Regions from separate parts of the Shewanella livingstonensis genome, predicted to be linked through region 1. Evidence: riboswitches for the same ligand, from Rfam matches in the RefSeq annotation. Region 1 holds a riboswitch; the other holds the start of a gene.
What was found. A riboswitch is a leader RNA that binds a small molecule or an ion and turns the genes downstream of it on or off. The one in region 1 is predicted to bind thiamine pyrophosphate.
Positions count from the first base shown of each region.

Region 2: linked by a shared signal. The riboswitch ahead of thiC (phosphomethylpyrimidine synthase ThiC) and the one ahead of EGC82_RS13660 (TonB-dependent receptor) in region 1 are both predicted to bind thiamine pyrophosphate.

Region 1 is NZ_CP034015.1:3,161,243-3,170,722, forward strand. Features, by position in the region: gene EGC82_RS13645 (phosphotransferase) at 1-188, opposite strand, end outside; gene pnuC (nicotinamide riboside transporter PnuC) at 225-980, opposite strand; gene EGC82_RS13655 (hypothetical protein) at 987-1,247, opposite strand; gene EGC82_RS13660 (TonB-dependent receptor) at 1,299-3,500, opposite strand; TPP riboswitch at 3,558-3,665, opposite strand; gene EGC82_RS13665 (YcfL family putative periplasmic lipoprotein) at 3,817-4,209, opposite strand; gene EGC82_RS13670 (PaaI family thioesterase) at 4,273-4,740, opposite strand; gene EGC82_RS13675 (PaaI family thioesterase) at 4,737-5,246, opposite strand; gene hinT (purine nucleoside phosphoramidase) at 5,246-5,599, opposite strand; gene EGC82_RS13685 (M61 family metallopeptidase) at 5,803-7,560, shown strand; gene EGC82_RS13690 (CsgG/HfaB family protein) at 7,707-8,558, opposite strand; gene EGC82_RS13695 (curli assembly protein CsgF) at 8,561-8,962, opposite strand; gene EGC82_RS13700 (curli production assembly/transport protein CsgE) at 8,975-9,480, opposite strand, start outside.
Region 2 is NZ_CP034015.1:2,336,875-2,346,354, reverse strand. Features, by position in the region: gene thiE (thiamine phosphate synthase) at 1-869, opposite strand, end outside; gene thiC (phosphomethylpyrimidine synthase ThiC) at 875-2,875, opposite strand; TPP riboswitch at 3,082-3,181, opposite strand; gene EGC82_RS10130 (TonB-dependent receptor plug domain-containing protein) at 3,439-5,583, shown strand; tRNA gene EGC82_RS10125 (tRNA-Asp) at 5,895-5,971, opposite strand; gene EGC82_RS10120 (TIGR03503 family protein) at 6,274-7,611, opposite strand; gene dnaQ (DNA polymerase III subunit epsilon) at 7,622-8,350, opposite strand; gene rnhA (ribonuclease HI) at 8,428-8,901, shown strand; gene EGC82_RS10105 (methyltransferase domain-containing protein) at 8,928-9,480, opposite strand, start outside.

The DNA.
Region 1 (9,480 bases):
GGTTGGTTGACTCTTAATACCTTATCGCCATCATCACAAGATAACTTAATATTAACATTGCTGATCCCAGTGTTAAAAATCGACACTGCACTACATTGTAAAACAAGCTGCTGAAACAATACCGCTGGCATTGTTTGCTTGATAATATTGAGTACATCTGTGGGTAGAGATAACAACGGTTGTGGCATCAAATATTCACTCTATTGAAATAGTATTGTGATTGGCTATACACCAACCACTTCTTGGGCAATGTTGTCTTGTTGTACTATATTATGACGATATTTTTTACGCCACATCATGTAGCCACCAATAGCCATCGCAACATATAAAACAAACAGACCAGAGGTTAGCATTAATCCTTTTTGGAAATACAAGTAAATAGACACAAAATCAATAACTACCCAATAAAGCCAGTTCTCCAATACTTTTTTCGCCACTAGATAGGTAGTCACAACAGCAAAACAAGTGGTTGCTGCGTCGATATAGGGAAATGCTGCCGACGTATAATTAGCCATTAAATATCCCACCAGCAAAGACACGACTGACGTTACGCTAATAACAAAAGCGTGGGTAATCCACGACCAACTCGTAATGTTAAGTTGATGGGTTGCTATGTTGTGCTGAGCACTATTATACAGTTCATTTTTATGCAAACCATTTTTATGCAAGCTACTGTTATCAATATCAGCGCTTTGCTGCTCTTGATGTTGCGAGGATGGCACATGTAACCACAACCAGTAACCATATACCGCCATGCCCATATAATAGATATTGAGTACTGATTCCATCAACAGCGATACATTCCAAAATAACACCGTATAAATGGCAGTACTAATAAATGCCGCAGACCAACACCAAATATTGGTCTTCATCGCCAGAATGAGATAAGCCAGCGCCAACATAACGGCAATGGCTTCCCAGAACGTCATTAATGACGCTTCGCTAAAGGCTTGTTGCAATGTTAACAATAGATCGTTCATTGCAGGTTATTCGCTATGAGCTAAATTGAGCTCACCACCAATAAACTTACATACGAAAACGGCTTTGCCCCATTTTTGATGGGCTGCTTGCATTTCAGTGGCCAGCATCAACATAACATCGGTATACTCGCCACACACTTGGGTGGCCATAGCATTAGTGACGCGTTCAATATTGTCATAACTATCTACTCTGCCGATGAACCACTGGATGGGATCAAGATAGTTTTCATTAAACGGATACATGCTAATTTCTGCAGTTAATTTCATTTTAATTCCTTCATAAAAACGCTGCAACTTACGTTACAGCGGTCTGGGTAATTACATAAATTGGACTTCTAACGTCACACCTAACTGGCGTGGGTCACCATAACGGATGTATTGCTTGTCTGCCCAATCTTGGTCTGGCTCATTGCCAAAGTAAAAGCCACGCACGCCGTATTGTTCATCAAAAATATTACGGCCCCATAAATAAGCTGACCAGGTTGGTGTTTCGTAACCTAAACGGGCATTATAAATGGTGTAGGCTTGTGATTTTGACTCGTTACTATCTGAATAATAAAACTGACTTTTACCACTGGCATTCACGTTAGCAAACCACCCAGAATCAGCAACATAGGTCATACCAGCACTGTAAGTAACATTGGGGGAATGCGCCAGTTCACGTCCAGATAAATCAATGGTAGAACCGTATTTGTCATTGTATTGATATTGACCATATTCAGTTTCTAACCAACCAAAACTACCATAAAATTCAATATTTTCGGTCAAATACCATTTCGCATCGAGTTCAGCACCGTAGTTATTCGAGCTACCCGCATTTTCAGTAAAGAGAATAAACCGCTGTGGACTATCGGGATCTTGTAATGATGCTGCCACTTGCTGATCTTGACGATCCATATAAAACAGCGCCAATGTTGAATCTACTTGACCATCAAACCAGCTTGATTTTAAGCCCATTTCATAGTTATATAAAATCTCGGTATCAAACTCTTTTTTGTTAGATAACTCCGCAGGAAGTGTCATATTAAACCCGCCCGCCTTGTAACCTCTGGCAATACGAGCATAGATATTTTGATTATCATTAATCGCTTTTGATAACGCAATATGGCCACCCCACATGTCTTCTGACGGTGCAAAATCATCTTTATTACTATCACTGTAATCGCTATCGCGACGTTCAAGTCGTAGTCCTGTAGACAATAAATAATCATCGCCTAAATGGCTGTCTAACTGCCCAAATACCGCATAATTGGTGGCATCGTAATTTGACTGCAGCACTTCATCGGGATAAGTGTTGTACTCTGAATACAAGTCATTATCTTCTTGTAAATTCATCGCATATACACCCACTAACCAGTCAGTGCTGCCCGCAAAAATACGCCCTGCTGTTTTTGATGATAGACGAAATTCTTGGGTTAAGGTTTTACGATCGCCCTCTTTGTCCCAAGTATAATCGTAAACACAAGGTTCGGTGCCATTAACGGCACCGGTGGCATCATAAGCTGTGCATTGTTTACTTGCCCAATACTGTGGATTAGCCCAATCACCATCATAGCCATTATGATGATCAGTTTGTGCAAATGAGGTAAGCGAGGTGAAATCAAATGCTGGCATACCAGAATAAATAAACTTAATTCCAGCACCGGAGGTTTTTTGTGTATCTACACCTGGTTGATCAGTTAACGTATTACTGCGATTGTTGTCTAATGTCCACACATCGTAGCCATTATCAAAGTTTGCATGCAATAAGGTTAAATCGACTTGCAGATCGTCCGTTGCATACCAACGTAATTTCGCTCGTGCGGTCAACTCGTCACGCTCATTAGTATCGTCGCGATTAAGATAAAGGTTATCACGGTAACCGTTTTGGTTATGCTGTTCTAACGATATGCGATAGAGTAATTTGCCTGAGTCGTTGAGCGGACCAGAGCTGAAGCCAGAAAGAGTTCGAAGATTGTCGTCACCTAAGCTGACTTTGGCGCCATGCTCAAATGATTCTGTAGGGTCGTTACTTTTTAAGTATATTAATCCGGCTAATGCATTGGCACCATATTGCGTTCCTTGCGGGCCACGCAATACTTCAACTTGTTGCATGTCATACATGCTCGACACCATACCTAGGCCAGACAAGTCGATATCATCAACCACAAAACCAACCGATGAGTTAGGTGCTCCTTGATATTGCTCTTGCTCACCAACGCCGCGAATTTGAAAGTATTTAGGACGAGAGCTACCACCAGACCAGTTAAAATTAGCAATCGAATTAAGCACATCTTCAAAATGTTGTGCGCCTTCATCTTCTAATTGTTGTGCATCAATAACGGTCACACTAGACGGCATTTTATCAAGGCTGATATTACTAAAATCAGCATTAACAACAATGACTTCCATTTTTTCATATTCAGGTGTTACGCGTTCAACATCAGCGGTTTTAGCCATAGCAACAGGTGAGCTTAAGGCTGCAATAACCGCTAAGGCAATAGGCGTTTGGTGTAATCTAATAGAGTTTTTCGTGAACATAGGACCTCAAATAATGATTTTGAGATCCGGCAAGAGTAGCGAATAAGAGGTGCACCTAAAAATAGTGTGGCCCATTCCTACGCCGGTATAAGCCGGATCAGGTTCTAAGGGTTCGTCGTACAGACATCTCAGTTCAGGTTTTACTGAACACCCCTTGGCGGCCACGATTATAAACTAACTTCAACATGAATACACGAGCAGTGACACAATTTGATAACTCAACAATGCAATTAATTAACCATCATGCTAAATCACATCTGTATTCATATTGCGATTAATCATAATCAATTACTCTTGAAATTAATAATAGTACAACCTAATTTGAAAAGGCTTGTCGCACATAAACTTCAAATCGTGTTGCTTGCGGATTAGGAGCTACTGCACCAACTTGCAACTGTTGCTTGCCATGTAACTTAACAGACTTCCAGCTGCTTGCTTCATCTTCTAGCGTAAATCCGCTAGCATCGAACCAAGTGAATTTATATTGAATGCGTAAATCAGTACGTGATTGGCTTTGAATTAATGCCGAGGCTTTAATTAAATCAGCGACCATAAGTGATGAAATATCGGTCACGTTAACATCGCTAGCAAACGAGCTATTATCCACCCTAACCTGGCCACTAGAATCGACCGCAATACCTGCGGTATTGTGCGCACAAGCCGTCAGTAATAGTGCCGAAGCGACAATCCATAATGATGTTGTTTTCATACAATATTCCCTTAATAAACTGATTAAATTGAAGCTGTGGGCCAATGAAGCACCGTGTCATTACTAATCCAGTAAAAAGTGTGCTCGTGCTGTAGCAATAAGCTGCTTACGATTGGTTTGCCAACAGTTCATGCTCACGTTTGCCACGCGACGACCTTGGCGTGTAATTTTGCATTCAGCAAAAGTATCTTGATGCAAACCAGCGCGTAAATAATCAATTGAGAAATCGACAATTTTAGGCACTTTTTTAGCTTGCATAAACACCATTAACTGCACAATGGCTGACATTTCCATAAATCCAGCAAGTACTCCGCCGTGGATGGCGGGTAATATAGGATTACCAATATTGTCATCTTTAGCAGGTAGTCTGAATACCATCTCGTCGCCAAAACGGGCCACCGACATACCAATAAATTGTGAGTATGGTACTTTTTCAAGCAGATAACTATAGTCATTAAGCTCAATGGCTCGTTTGACCACATCTTGAACATCTAAACCCGTTTGGGTATTCGTATTGGTTAGCTCATTCATGCTATCGCCCCCGGTAAATTACCCATTAACGCTTGACGAAACTCTTCACCAACCATTTCAGGACTAATGCGCATAAACGATCCCACAGCGTGAGCAATCGGCTCATCAATGCTGTCTTGGTAAGCTATTGCACGGGTAAAAGCCACGTTTGACGATAAACGGTAACATTCTGCAAAGGCATAAACCGATTTATGAGGCTCTGCAGGTTTCATGTAATCAACTCGTAAATCTAAGGTTGGCGACAACTCTAATGATTGATATTTTTTTAGAATTGCACACACCACAGCAGTGCCACAAGCAGTATCGATTAAAGTGGTAATTACCCCACCGTGGATAACCCCAGTGTCTGGATAACCAATAATGTCTTGGCTGTAAGGCAGTTCAATGAGCACATGATGCTCGCTGGCCTCTTGAACAGTAAGCCCTAAACGACGGCATTGGGCTAACTGATTAACAAATCGAGAGGCGACTTCGGTTAACGGGAAAAAATCACTGTTAATTTTCATTATCCATGACTCAACATTGGGCCTAATGGCTTGCCACCCAAAAGGTGCATATGGATATGGTACACCTCTTGGCCACCATGCTTGTTGCAGTTCATAATCAATCGATAACCATCTTGTGCAATACCGGCTTCATCAGCCAGTTTTGCTGCTACGGTCATCATCCGCCCTAATGCTTTTTCATCAGACGCTTTAACATCATTAGCCGTCGCGATTAAGTGATTCGGAATAATAAGAATATGGGTAGGAGCTTGCGGTGCAATATCCCTAAATGCAGTGACTAACTCATCTTGATATAAAATATCCGCAGGAATTTCACGACGAATAATTTTGCTAAATATGGTTTCTTCAGCCATTTGGGTACCCTCATTAGATAACTGCATTGTTGCTATTGATAATACTATCAAGTCTTTGATCTATCACTCCAGTAAAAACGCTCATTATAGGTAATCTTTTACTCAAAATGGGATTCGTTTGCTTAAGTGAGTCAATTTTGGCAGCATTGGTCATTATAGCTCAATCGTTTTGATTGCGACTTGCCACTCATTCGGAATTCTTTATGCATTATCATATTCATGCGGTCGACCCAAAAGCTCATTTGTTTGAAGTTACCTTTACGCTAAAAAACGCCAATCCATCTCAGATTTTCTCATTACCAGCATGGTTACCTGGCAGTTACATGATCCGCGATTTTGCTAAAAACATCATTGAAATTGATGCCAAAGAAAATCAACAATCGCTTTCTGTTATTCAATTAGATAAGCAAACGTGGCAATTGAATAACCAAGGTAGTCACATTAGTTTGTGCTACCAAATTTATGCATGGGATTTGTCTGTTCGCACTGCACACCTTGACACTAACCATGGCTTTTTTAATGGTAGCAGTGTGTTTTTAGCCGCTAAAGGACTTGAATCGCAATCGCACCAAGTCACAATAGCAAAACCTGCACTTGCAGAATTAGCCCATTGGACCTTAGCCACCAGCATGACCCGAACTACCGGCGAGCAATTCGGCTTTGGTGATTTTAATGCTGACAACTACGATGATTTAATTGATCATCCCGTTGAAATGGGTGAGCTAACTATAGAAACATTCTATGCAGGCAACGTACCTCACGATATTGTACTCAGTGGCAAACACCGAGCCAATATGGCCCGCTTATCCAAAGATCTTAAAGCAATATGCGAATACCAAATTAATTTATTTAACACACCTGCACCGTTTAAGCGTTATGTGTTTATGACCACAGTACTTGACAATGGTTTTGGTGGCTTAGAGCATAAAGCATCAACGGCGTTAATGTGTTCACGCAATGATTTACCGCATTCATTAGATACCTCTGTAGACAAAGGTTACCGTACTTATTTGTCACTTTGCAGCCATGAATACTTTCACTCATGGAATGTAAAACGGATTAAGCCGGCTGAATTTACCCCATTTGATTTATCACAAGAGTCTTACACTGAGCAATTATGGGCTTATGAGGGCATTACATCTTACTACGATGATTTAATTACCTTTAAATCTCAATGCATTGATCAAGCGGGTTATCTAACCTTACTTAGCCAAATCATGACCCGAGTATACCGAGGTCAAGGTCGCTTTAAACAAACGTTAACGCAATCAAGCTTTAACGCGTGGACCAAGTTTTATAAACAAGATGAAAATGCCGCTAATGCCATTGTCAGTTATTACACTAAAGGGGCTCTTTTTGCGTTGTTTTTAGATTTAACCCTACGAATTGAAACCCAGGGGCGAAATAGTTTAGATGATGTGATGCGTCAACTTTGGCAACAATACGGCTTAACGAGTATCGGTACCGATGCTCTCAGCCATCAACGAATTGTTGAAACTATCCTAAAGCGCCCATGTAATGATGTATTTGCGTATCTGCATAACTGTGATGATATTCCACTTGAAGCCTTACTGGCTCAAGTTGGGGTGTCTATGACACTTCGTGCCAGCGAAGGTAATACAGATTTAGGTGGCGGTGATACTAAAGGCTTTAACATTGGCTTTGGTGCTAAAACAAAAGCGGAGTCATTAGGCTTAAAAATATTAAGCGTCATCCAACACAGTCCGGCCCATCAAGCAGGTTTGAGCGCAGGTGATTTATTAATTGCAGCAGATAATTTACTAGTTACCGCACAATTTGAGCAGCAATTACAGAGTTTGCCAATAGGTGAACAAATCAGTTTACATTGGTTTAGACGAGATGAATTGATGCGAGGAACATTAACAATTAGAGAAGCGGCTTTAGACACAATATCGCTTAGTATTAACGATGTGACTAAAACATCTTTGTGGCTTGGTTAGAAATACATGATTAGTTAGCTGTAAAAGTAAGCGAGGGTGTAAGCGGATACATCATCTTAATTCGGTTCAAATATTGGAACTAAAAAGGATATCAATTTGATATCCTTTTTATCGACAGTCCAGTCACTATAACGGTATTAATATGATTAGCTTTGTTTAATGCGTTCTAACACTTGTTTTTCAGTATGCGCTTCTAACCAGTATTTTTGTAACGTTGGATTTTTTACACCTGATACAGGATCCAGTAAATTCCACGCTCGCTTCCAGATACCATCAGCAATCATATGCACGACTGCACTTTCTATCGCAGCTGCAATGCACAAGCTCACCGGTTCGTTTGAGGTATAACCCGCTTCTGATTCTAATAACTCCTGCGCATCAATAAATTTAAATACACCCGCGGTAATTTCTTTTGAAATAACGGATTTAGTGGTTGTTACACTACTCAACAATCGTCCTGTACGGATATCAACCGCACGTAAATTGACAGTAACACTATCGACACGATATTGACCCGATACACCAATCCCTAGGTACCTAGCACCTGCACCACCAGTTTTAATATTAGTGTCGTAAGCAACAATACCACCTTCCATTAAGATTTGGGCACTATTTAATTGTGGGAGTTTGCTTGCATCACCATTCAGCCCTGCACGAACAATCTTGCGTTCTGTCAGTAAATTCTGTAATCCTTCGCGCTCAACAGGAACAAACCAGGCAGAATCGTTTAGTGCCTGTGCTAAAAAAGCCGTTCCAGACTGAGGTACTGCGGTTGAAAAGTTACTCGAGGGTATTGGCTTGTATTGACCCGTTTGATCACGAAAATCATAAACTGCAGCCACCATACTTCCTTGAGGTGAAGGCAAACTGACTAAATCATAATAAGTATCGCCCTTTGGCATTAAACTCGTTGTAGCTTCAATGCCATCTAATTCAGTTTGAATAGATGAACAGGCAGTCAGAGATAGCACAAATAAGCTAAGCAGTCGTCTTTTCATGATTAGCCCCCTGTCGATGTGCCGACAATACCACCAACTTCAATAATGGTCGTTTCGCCGGTTAATAAATCAGTGATGTGAACCAGTAAAGATCCATCCTCATTAACTACATTTATCTCAAAATCATCAGTTTTTAAATATCCCTCGCCACCGTTTGCGGCATCATTAAACAGCTGACTCATTAAGCGTGACTGTAATGAACTAGCAAGCCTATCCAATGCCGTCGGAGGCGTGTAAGAAGAACCTCCTTGGTGTTCATTTTGCGCCGATGCATTAGCTAATAAATAACTACCGTTAAGATAACTGCCTCCAAATGCTGGATTAACCGGGGAGTAAACTAATTCCGTCGCTGCAATTGATAAACTAAATAGTGCTATCGGTAAAATTAATAATAATTTTTTCATATAATTTTCCTGCTAAAACTCATCAGGAGCAAGATCGGGATCTGAAAGCGCAGCCCACCTTGCCTGTTGTTGATATTGCAACAGGGAAGCGTTGACACGTTTTGCTGCCATGTTTGCTTGTGCATCAATATTTCGCGATGCTGGAGATAAAAATGTCACAAAAATCGGCTTACGATTATGTAACACTAATATTTTACTACCATTTCTTGCTGTGGCTTGTTCAACAACAGTAAGCCCTGAGTGGTTGCTCATACCATTGATATCACGATAAGCACTGACAAATTCGCGATAAAAACGATGGCCAAATCTTGTCATTGCTCGATTTAAAATTAATCCATCAATTAAATCAGCTTCACGCTTTGGTTTTGCATCATTGACACTCACAATCGGCTCATTTGAAGATAATGAGCTCTCTTGAGCTTTTGAGGCTGTTGATTCAGGAATGACTTCGTCAGTGGTGGAGGCAATTTTAGCTTTAGTAAATTCTGCAACATTAACATCTGCATCTTTACGATCAT
Region 2 (9,480 bases), 820 kb from region 1:
CCGAGGCTTACACCTAAAGTGAGTCCCTTATTGACGTAGGCTTTTGCCAGCACAATAGCATCATGGATCACGAACTCATGGGCAATAAAACACGCTATTGCAGATGATAATGTGCATCCACTGCCATGATTATTGGTGGTTGCTATTCGCGGGCTACTTAACATAAACACCGCATTACTGTGTGCAAGGCTGGCGCCTTTAACGCTTTTACTCACATATACATCTATCGCCTGCTGTTGCTGCCACTGAGCATCACCGCCTTTAGCGAGCACATGGCATTTAAATGTATCGGATAACAATTTGGCATCGTGGATCATTTGCTGTTGCTGTTGCTGAGAACCATTGTTGCCGACATCAGCACAATCTTGCGCCAATGCAGACTGAGAACATAAGCGCTTCAATTCGTGCTGATTAGGCGTTAGTAAATCAATTAAACCAATGAGAGGGCTAAAATCGAGATCGATAGAATTAAAATTAGCCCCACTACTGGCGACCATGACGGGGTCAAGTACCACAAAAGGTACCACTTTCTGAGTGGCACGCATCTGAGCCAAACAGTCAGCCAATATGTCGACCTGTGCTTGGGATGCAAGCAGGCCAATTTTAATCGCCACTGGCGGCAAATCCACGAGTAAACTACTGAACTGAGCCAACAACATGGATTCAGAAACGGTTTCAACAAGGCTCACACTGACTGAGTTTTGTGCGGTTAATGTGGTTATCACGCTACACCCGTGACACGACAAGTCTTGCATAGTTAATAAATCAGCTTGAATCCCCGCACCACCACCACTGTCTGAACCGGCTATAGTCCAGACAATGGGTGGGGTTTGCGTTATTGATTCACTGACAAATGTCGATGAATTCATGGCGATTATTCAACCTCTACCGCTAAGTCGGTATCAACTTGTGCTGCTGGTTTGACGTCATGATAAAGCGCCGAGCCCGACGCTTTGAACTCTGCCGACTTTTGCGCCATCGCTTCGGACGGATTTATGGCTTGAGTCGTATGTAGAGCTTGATAAGCACTAGCAGAAGATACTTCAATCTTAAGTGCTTCAGCTTGTTCAAGATTCGCTGCATATTCACGCACTTCGTGGGTTATTTTCATTGAACAGAATTTAGGTCCACACATTGAACAAAAATGAGCCACTTTGGCTGATTCTTGTGGTAACGATTCATCGTGGTAAGCACGAGCGGTATCAGGATCAAGACCCAGGTTGTATTGATCTTCCCAACGGAATTCAAAGCGGGCTTTTGATAATGCATTATCACGTACTTGTGCACCTGGATGACCTTTAGCGACATCAGCAGCATGGGCAGCAATCTTGTAAGCAATTAAGCCTTGTTTTACATCTTCTTTGTTAGGTAAACCTAAGTGTTCTTTAGGGGTGACGTAACACAACATCGCCACGCCGTACCAAGCCATCATGGCTGCACCAATGCCTGAGGTGAAGTGATCATATCCAGGCGCAATATCGGTTGTTTGTGGGCCTAAGGTATAAAATGGCGCTTCATCACAAAGGGCCAATTGCTTTTCCATATTGACTTTAATCAATTGCATTGGCACATGGCCAGGGCCTTCTATGATGGTCTGCACATCGTATTCCCATGCAATTTTGACCAATTCACCTAAGGTTTCTAATTCCGCGAATTGCGCTTCATCATTGGCATCAGCAATTGAACCTGGGCGCATACCATCCCCTAAAGACAACGACACATCGTATTGGGCGCAAATTTGGCAAATATCGCGAAAATGTTCATATAAGAAACTTTCTTGATGATGACTTAAACACCACTTAGCCATAATTGAACCGCCACGCGACACAATACCGGTAAGGCGTTTTGCGGTCATGGGTACATAACGCAATAACACCCCTGCATGAATCGTAAAATAGTCTACGCCCTGCTCGGCTTGTTCAATCAATGTATCTCTAAATACCGCCCAACTGAGGTCTTCGGCAACGCCATTAACCTTTTCTAATGCTTGATAAATAGGCACGGTACCAATCGGCACAGGCGAATTACGGATAAGCCATTCACGCGTTTCATGGATATAACGTCCAGTGGACAAATCCATGACCGTATCGGCGCCCCAACGAGTTGACCATACGAGTTTTTCGACTTCTTCTTCAATCGAAGATGTCACCGCCGAATTACCAATATTGGCATTCACCTTCACCAAAAAATTACGCCCAATAATCATAGGTTCAGTTTCAGGATGGTTAATATTCAACGGAATAATCGCTCGACCTCGGGCGACTTCATCGCGGACAAACTCAGGAGTGATAAGTTGCCCAATATGCGCACCAAAAGCCTCACCAGGCGCTTTTTGAGTCAACACGGTGTCGGTTACTTCAGCACGAGCCATGTTTTCACGAATGGCAATGTATTCCATTTCAGGGGTAATAATACCTTGGCGTGCATAATACATTTGGGTCACGCATTTGCCCTTCTTGGCACGTTTAGGCGCGACTAAGGCGTCAAATCGTAAATGATCGAGTCCATCGTCGGCCAGCCGTTGTTGGGTAAAACCCGAACTTGCACCCGTTAATTGCTCAGTATCTTGTCGCTCATCAATCCATGCTTGACGGATTTTAGGTAAGCCTTCACGCACATTGATATCAGCAAGGGGATCAGAATAAGCACCCGCGCAGTCATAAACTATGATCGGCGGATTGGCTTGTTTAATGGGTTCTGCGTCGGTACCACCAATAACGGTATCAGTTTGATTAACTTGGCGCATAGCAACGTTGATATCTGCACGACTACCCGCTAAATAGACTTTTTCAGAATTAGGATGTTGTAACGGTTTAAGGGTATCAATAAATTGTTGAGCGTTAGCTCGAGTTTGACGACGGTTTGGATTTGACATTAGCAACCTCAATATTAAGAGTAGAGTTGCTTGTCTGGAGAGGTGTTGATAGCAGCAGTAAACAATAAAAAAGCTATTGCTTACGTCAATAATCACATAGAAAAATACTAATGTAATAACGTAACTGGAATATAAACCGATAAAAAATTCGGAGGTAAACGTCCAATTACAATCGTGTTAATACGTTATTTATCTTCCCAATAATCATGATTATTACGCTTGTTTCCTTCGCAGGTTCTAGCCTGATCAGGTTCAACGGATCCCGAATAAACGGTCTCAGCCATAATGGCACTCCGACAAGATGTCACGCAGTATAAGCAAGCTTATCGCTAAATAACAAGCACTAAAATAATCATTTCATACAAAAGTCATCAATCCACATGTCAGAAACTGATGCAGTGTTATTGATATCTCCATGATTCATTCATCACCACAGACAGCTATTCATCAAGGTGCGACACTATGTCGCATTCATCATATTTATTAGCAGGTTATAATTTAACAGACTAATAAACACCTTTGAAATATATTCATCAAAGGTTGATAAAATAACAATAAAGGTGATGACATTGACAAATAAAGTAATGCAAACCATTAAATTAAATACTAATTCCCCATGGGTTTACTCATCAATTGCATTGGCTGTAATGTTTGCTATTACACAACCAGTGATGGCTGAACAGTATGATAAGCGAAATAGTGAAGGCATTGAGCGGGTTGAAGTACATGGACAAGCGGCCAATAGCGATTTACTCGGTTCAGCCCAAAGCTTACTTAAAAAGCAAGGCGTAGATTTTTCTGAAGCGGGTGGCGTATCTGCATTACCGATTTTAAATGGCATGATGGGTGATCGCATTAAAGTTCTCATTGATGGCAGCGACATTACCTCATCATGTGCAAACCAGATGAACCCGCCACTTTCTTATGTGTCAGCCAATCAAATTAGTTCGACCCAAGTGGTTGCTGGAGTCTCTCCGGTGAGCGCCGGTGGCGATAACATTGCTGGCGTCATTAACGTCACTAGCTTAACCCCTGTATTTACCGATAGCGACAATGTGACATGGCAAAATGGCAACATATCTAGCGGTTATCGAAGCACTAATGACGCAGTTCTCGCAGGTGTAAATGCCACTGTTGCAAGTAAAACATTTAGCTTTAGTTACCAAGGATCATTTGAAGATGCAAACAGCTATACCGACGGCCACGGCGATAAAGTAATAGACACTTTATACCAATCACAAAATCATGCATTAATTGCTGCTTGGCAAGATGACAACCAACAAATTGCTGTCAAATTGACCCATCAACATATCCCCTTTCAAGGTTTCGCTAACCAGTATATGGACATGACGAATAATGACAGTTATGGCGCATTAGTGCGCTATCAACGAACACTTGAAAACGAAGGCAAGTTCACAGCCCAAGTAAACTGGCACAATGTAGAGCATCAAATGGGTTTCTTTAGCGATGAAAAAAACGGCATGATGCCAATGGAAACTAAGAGTAAAGATTACAGTTACCAACTGCATTGGCTGCTACCAATGAGCTCAGACAGCATCTTATTAATTGGCCATGAGTATTATGTGTATCAACTTGATGATACATGGCCAGCGATTGAAGGCTCTACCATGATGGGCCCCAATGACTACGTCAATATCAATGATGGCGAACGCCAACGTGCAGCTCTTTATGGCGAGTGGCAACAAACACTTAATACACGTTGGTGGCTGTCTGCAGGTGTTCGTTATGAATACGTATCAACCAGCACAGGTGAGGTTCAGCCTTATAACACCATGAGTATGATGGGCATGACCAATGTTAATGCCATAGCAGCAAATCAATTTAATAGCCTATATCGAAAGCGCAATGTCAATAACATCGATGCGACTCTTCTTGCTCGCTATCAACTCAGTGATACTGAAGTGATAGAACTTGGTTTAGCCCGAAAGAACCGCGCCCCAAATTTATATGAGCGATACAGTTGGGGCCAAAGCACCATGGCCACAACGATGATTGGCTGGTATGGCGATGCAAACGGCTACATAGGCAACCCAGACCTTAGTGCAGAAACTGCGCATACATTGAGTTTGGCTTACAAGCTAGTACAAGATGATTTAGCATTTAGTGCAACAGCTTGGTACAGCAGCATTAACGATTTTATTGATGCCAATGTGCTCAGCAGCTTTAATCGCACAAGTATCGATACTAATAGTCGTCATATTTTACAGTTTACCAATGTCGACGCCACCCTGTTTGGTGCACGCATTGATGCTGAATATCAACTAGCAGACAACGACACGGGTAAATGGCTCATTAACGCTAACATCAACGCAACCCGCGGCGAAAGAGATGACAACGACCAAGCGCTGTATCAAATAAAACCTTTGCAAACAGAGCTAACGTTGCAACAACAGCTAGGTGATTGGCAAAATAGTCTCAGTTGGTTGTGGGTTGCAAGTAAAGATCGCGTGGATGAACAGCGTTTAGAAAACACAACTGACAGTTACACACTGCTTAATTTAAGCAGCAGTATCCAATGGCAAGATGCCACAATGACTATAGCAGTGAAAAATCTACTGGATGAGTATTATCAACTGCCTCTTGGTGGTGTAAGTATTGCTGATTATAAAGCTGACAGCAGCAACGGTTTTCAACAAATAGCCGCTGCGGGTCGCTCCCTTGAGCTGAATGTTAGTTACGCTTTTTAGTGCTAACCAATCAATGCTCGACAACAACAAGTACAGCTAATGTAAACAACATCGTTGTTGGTTTTACATGAATAAAAGCCTCTACATTGCCGTAGAGGCTTTTATTACATTGGCAAAATTGATGTGATATTGAAAAGAATGAACTCGCGTTCGCCCACGTGATATGGTGGTTTTAGTGAGCCATCAAATAAGGCCATACAAAAGGTTAATGGCAAACAATGTGAACATTATTAGTAATAAGAAATTATCACCTAGATAGATTTGTAAACGAAAAAAGCCTCTACATTGCTGTAGAGGCCTTAGTCTTATTTTGGCGGAGCGGACGGGACTCGAACCCGCGACCCCCGGCGTGACAGGCCGGTATTCTAACCAACTGAACTACCGCTCCAAAACGGTTTGTATATACTTAGCAAAACTAACAAGTATACAATACCGTGGTTAGTTTTTCTAAATATAAACAGTCGCTTAAGAAATTAACTTCACGCTATTCAAAGGTATCTTAAGTAAACAATACTATTTTATCAACGCTCATAAAGTGTTAAGAAAAACGGCACATCAACTGTACTTAAGTGCGGTAAATAATAAAGTTGTCAGAATTAATCGTCAACTATTTTTTTAATTGCTTTAGTTCATTTGACTAAAAAACACTCAGCGGAAAAGTTACGTATACAAAGAATAGTTCTCAATGAATTAGCTTTTATCGTCTGGCATACTCAGATCAATATCATCTAAATCGACGCTTTCAAGAATACTGTCTTTAGGCTTTTCTTCATTCACTGGATTTTGCTTTAATCTTTCTTCCGCAGCAGCCATCGCTTTTGCCAATGTCTGTTTTTTACGCCAGACCACCAAACCAACAATGCCGACTAAAAAAAGTACCCCGTTAATGGTAATAATCCAAAACATGGCATTATCTTTGGCCACTTGCTCTTCAAGTACAGCTTGAATGGCTGCTTTAGCCGCAAGTTCTTCAAGGGTAGGACCCGGAGCCGGAGGTTCAACCAAATTAAAAAACATTTCTGGTAAATTTAAGACAATTTCACGACCATCAACAGTTGTAGAAAACACATCGCCTTTGATACGATAACTGCCAAACTCGGTCACTTTGGGTAAATATAAAATTTGTTCAGCACGAGTCATCGTTTGCAGCGTTAAGGGCAGAGATAAACCCGCAGGCCCAACTAATTCAAACTCAAAATGAGTTTGTGCTAGCACTACCACTGAATCATCTACCGTTAATTGAATCTGCCAGATTTCCTTTAGTGGGTCGCTGTTAGGTACCATTTTAACGGTTATAGGTTGAGGAGAAAGCTCAAAAGGCATCACATATTCACGCTCAAATACATTATTTCGGGCTATAACATTCAACACATAATGGCCAGTCGGTTGTTTCAAATTATGGCTGCCAGTAAAAATGCCATCGTCAGGAGCTTCGTCCAACAATTCACCGTTGTCTTTATATGCACCAACAATGATAGTCCCCGTTGCAAAATTATCATCACCAGCAAGATGCTCACTGGTAAAACGAGCCGTCCACTCCACCATATACTCTAAACCCGGCATTCTCATGGTTAAATTATCACCAAGTAGTTTTGCGGTTACCTTGAGCCTTTCTCCTTGATAAAGAGGTTGAGGTAAAGGTTGCACTGCAATATCTAATGCAGATATTTTTTGAATAGTAGAGCCTTCGACCACGCTGCCTAATAACTGCCAAGGACCAGGCATCGGATTGTCGATATAAATCATATCGGCAGCAATACCGTCGACCCACTTTACGGTTTGAGGATGACGAGTTGAATACCATTTACTGCCATCAGGTAAAATAACCACCACAGGGGCTGAACCATAGCTTCGTTGGATCACTAAAGTGAGATTATCAACCATATGATCGATTCGGAAACGATTTTTAAGTTCTGCTGCTTGCGATGCATTGACCGTTGCACCCTGGGCATTAGGTTGCCAAGCTAAGATAAGACTCAGCAATAATAAACATGGAATAACAAGATAACCGGCGCGAGTAGCACTCATAAAGGTTGGTTTACCCTCTCCAGAGACATTTACCTGACTTCGCAATGAGGTCAAGTCGTTGTTCGTGTAATAGTATTTCATCGGCAGATGCACCAACGACTTTAAGATTAAACGCCGCAGGGTCGATTTTTTTTATCCCGCCTCCTTCTTGACCCGCTTTTTCATTGGACAAATTAAACTTAATTTGTCCACCGGTCATGATTAAATAAACATCAGCGAGAATTTCCGCATCGAGTAATGCGCCATGGTAAGTACGCCGACCATTATCGATACCATAACGTCTACACAATGCATCTAGATTGTTTTTTTGGCCTGGATGCAGACGTTTGGCAATGGCCAAACTGTCTAAAACAGTACAAAAATCTTTAGTTTTTGGACCAATAGGATTGAGCTTTGAAAACTCATGATCCATAAAGCTCACGTCGAAATTAGCGTTGTGCGCGACAATTTCGGCGCCATCAATAAAATCGATAAAATCTTTGGCTATTTGGTGAAAGCGCGGCTCATTAGCAACGCGGTCATCGGTAATACCGTGAACTTGAATAGCTTCTTCATCAATCGCTTGACCAGGATTAATATATTGATGATATGTTCGGCCTGTTAAACGACGATTAATGACTTCAACACAACCAATTTCAATAATCCGATGACCCACATAAATGGGTCCACCAGCTTGGTTCATACCGGTTGTTTCGGTATCGAGAATGACTTGACGACTTGCACTAGAAATAATGTTCATATTTTTTACTCATTCAACTCTCGCCCTTGTATAAATTGAGTATACTGGCGCCAATATTTAGCTATGGTAACAACTTGATGGCCGAACTCAAACAGCTGTATATCTTTACTGATGGCTCTTGCTTAGGAAATCCCGGACCTGGTGGTTATGGTGTGGTAATGAAATATAAACATCAGCAGCATGAAATGGCTGATGGATTCTTATTAACGACCAATAATCGCATGGAGCTTTTGGCGCCGATTATTGCATTAGAAGCCTTACATGAACCCTGTAACATCATTTTAACCAGTGATAGTCAGTACATGCGCCAAGGCATTATGACGTGGATCCATGGCTGGAAGAAAAAGGGTTGGATTACCTCAACCAAACAACCAGTAAAAAATGTCGATTTATGGAAGCGTTTAGATACAGTAAGTCAATCACACAAGATTGACTGGCACTGGGTAAAAGGCCATGCAGGCCATATTGAAAATGAACGTTGTGACGTATTGGCTCGAAAAGCAGCCGAAGCGAAACCGCAACAAGTCGATACGGGTTATAAGCCAGAATAATTAATTACCCGACTACGATTACCCATTTATGATTTTGTAGACTTCAATATTTGGCTTTCAACACGCTGAGTTTGAGTTAATCCAGAACGGCCTGCTGTGGGTGCGGTTGACCAATTAGGCGCTTTTAGTTTTGATTTATCTTTTATCGGCGTAAGCGGTATAGTCATTTTTCGAGCCACAATTAAATAGACACTGCCCGTACTCGGCAGCCAATTAGCAATACTTTTTTGCCAAAAAGGAGTGTGTTGAGATTGGTTGGCTTTATGACCACGGTTAGTAACGCTTTGACCTAATAATGAATGGTACATTAAACGTTCGTCAGCTAACACTTGATAACCCAGTAATCCAAGCCAATCTTTTACTCTTGATGGCATAAAAAACTGCCCATTCCAAGGTGGTTGAGTTTGGTACTTGGGTAATATTTTACCTATAAAAGCGGGACTTACCGGGTTAAAACCGACAATAAATATATAACCACTACTAATAAGGACGCGATCGAACTCGCGTAAAATTTGGTAAGGATCTGATTCAAATTCAAGTAAAAAACAACTTAACACCGCATCAATAGCACTCTGCTGT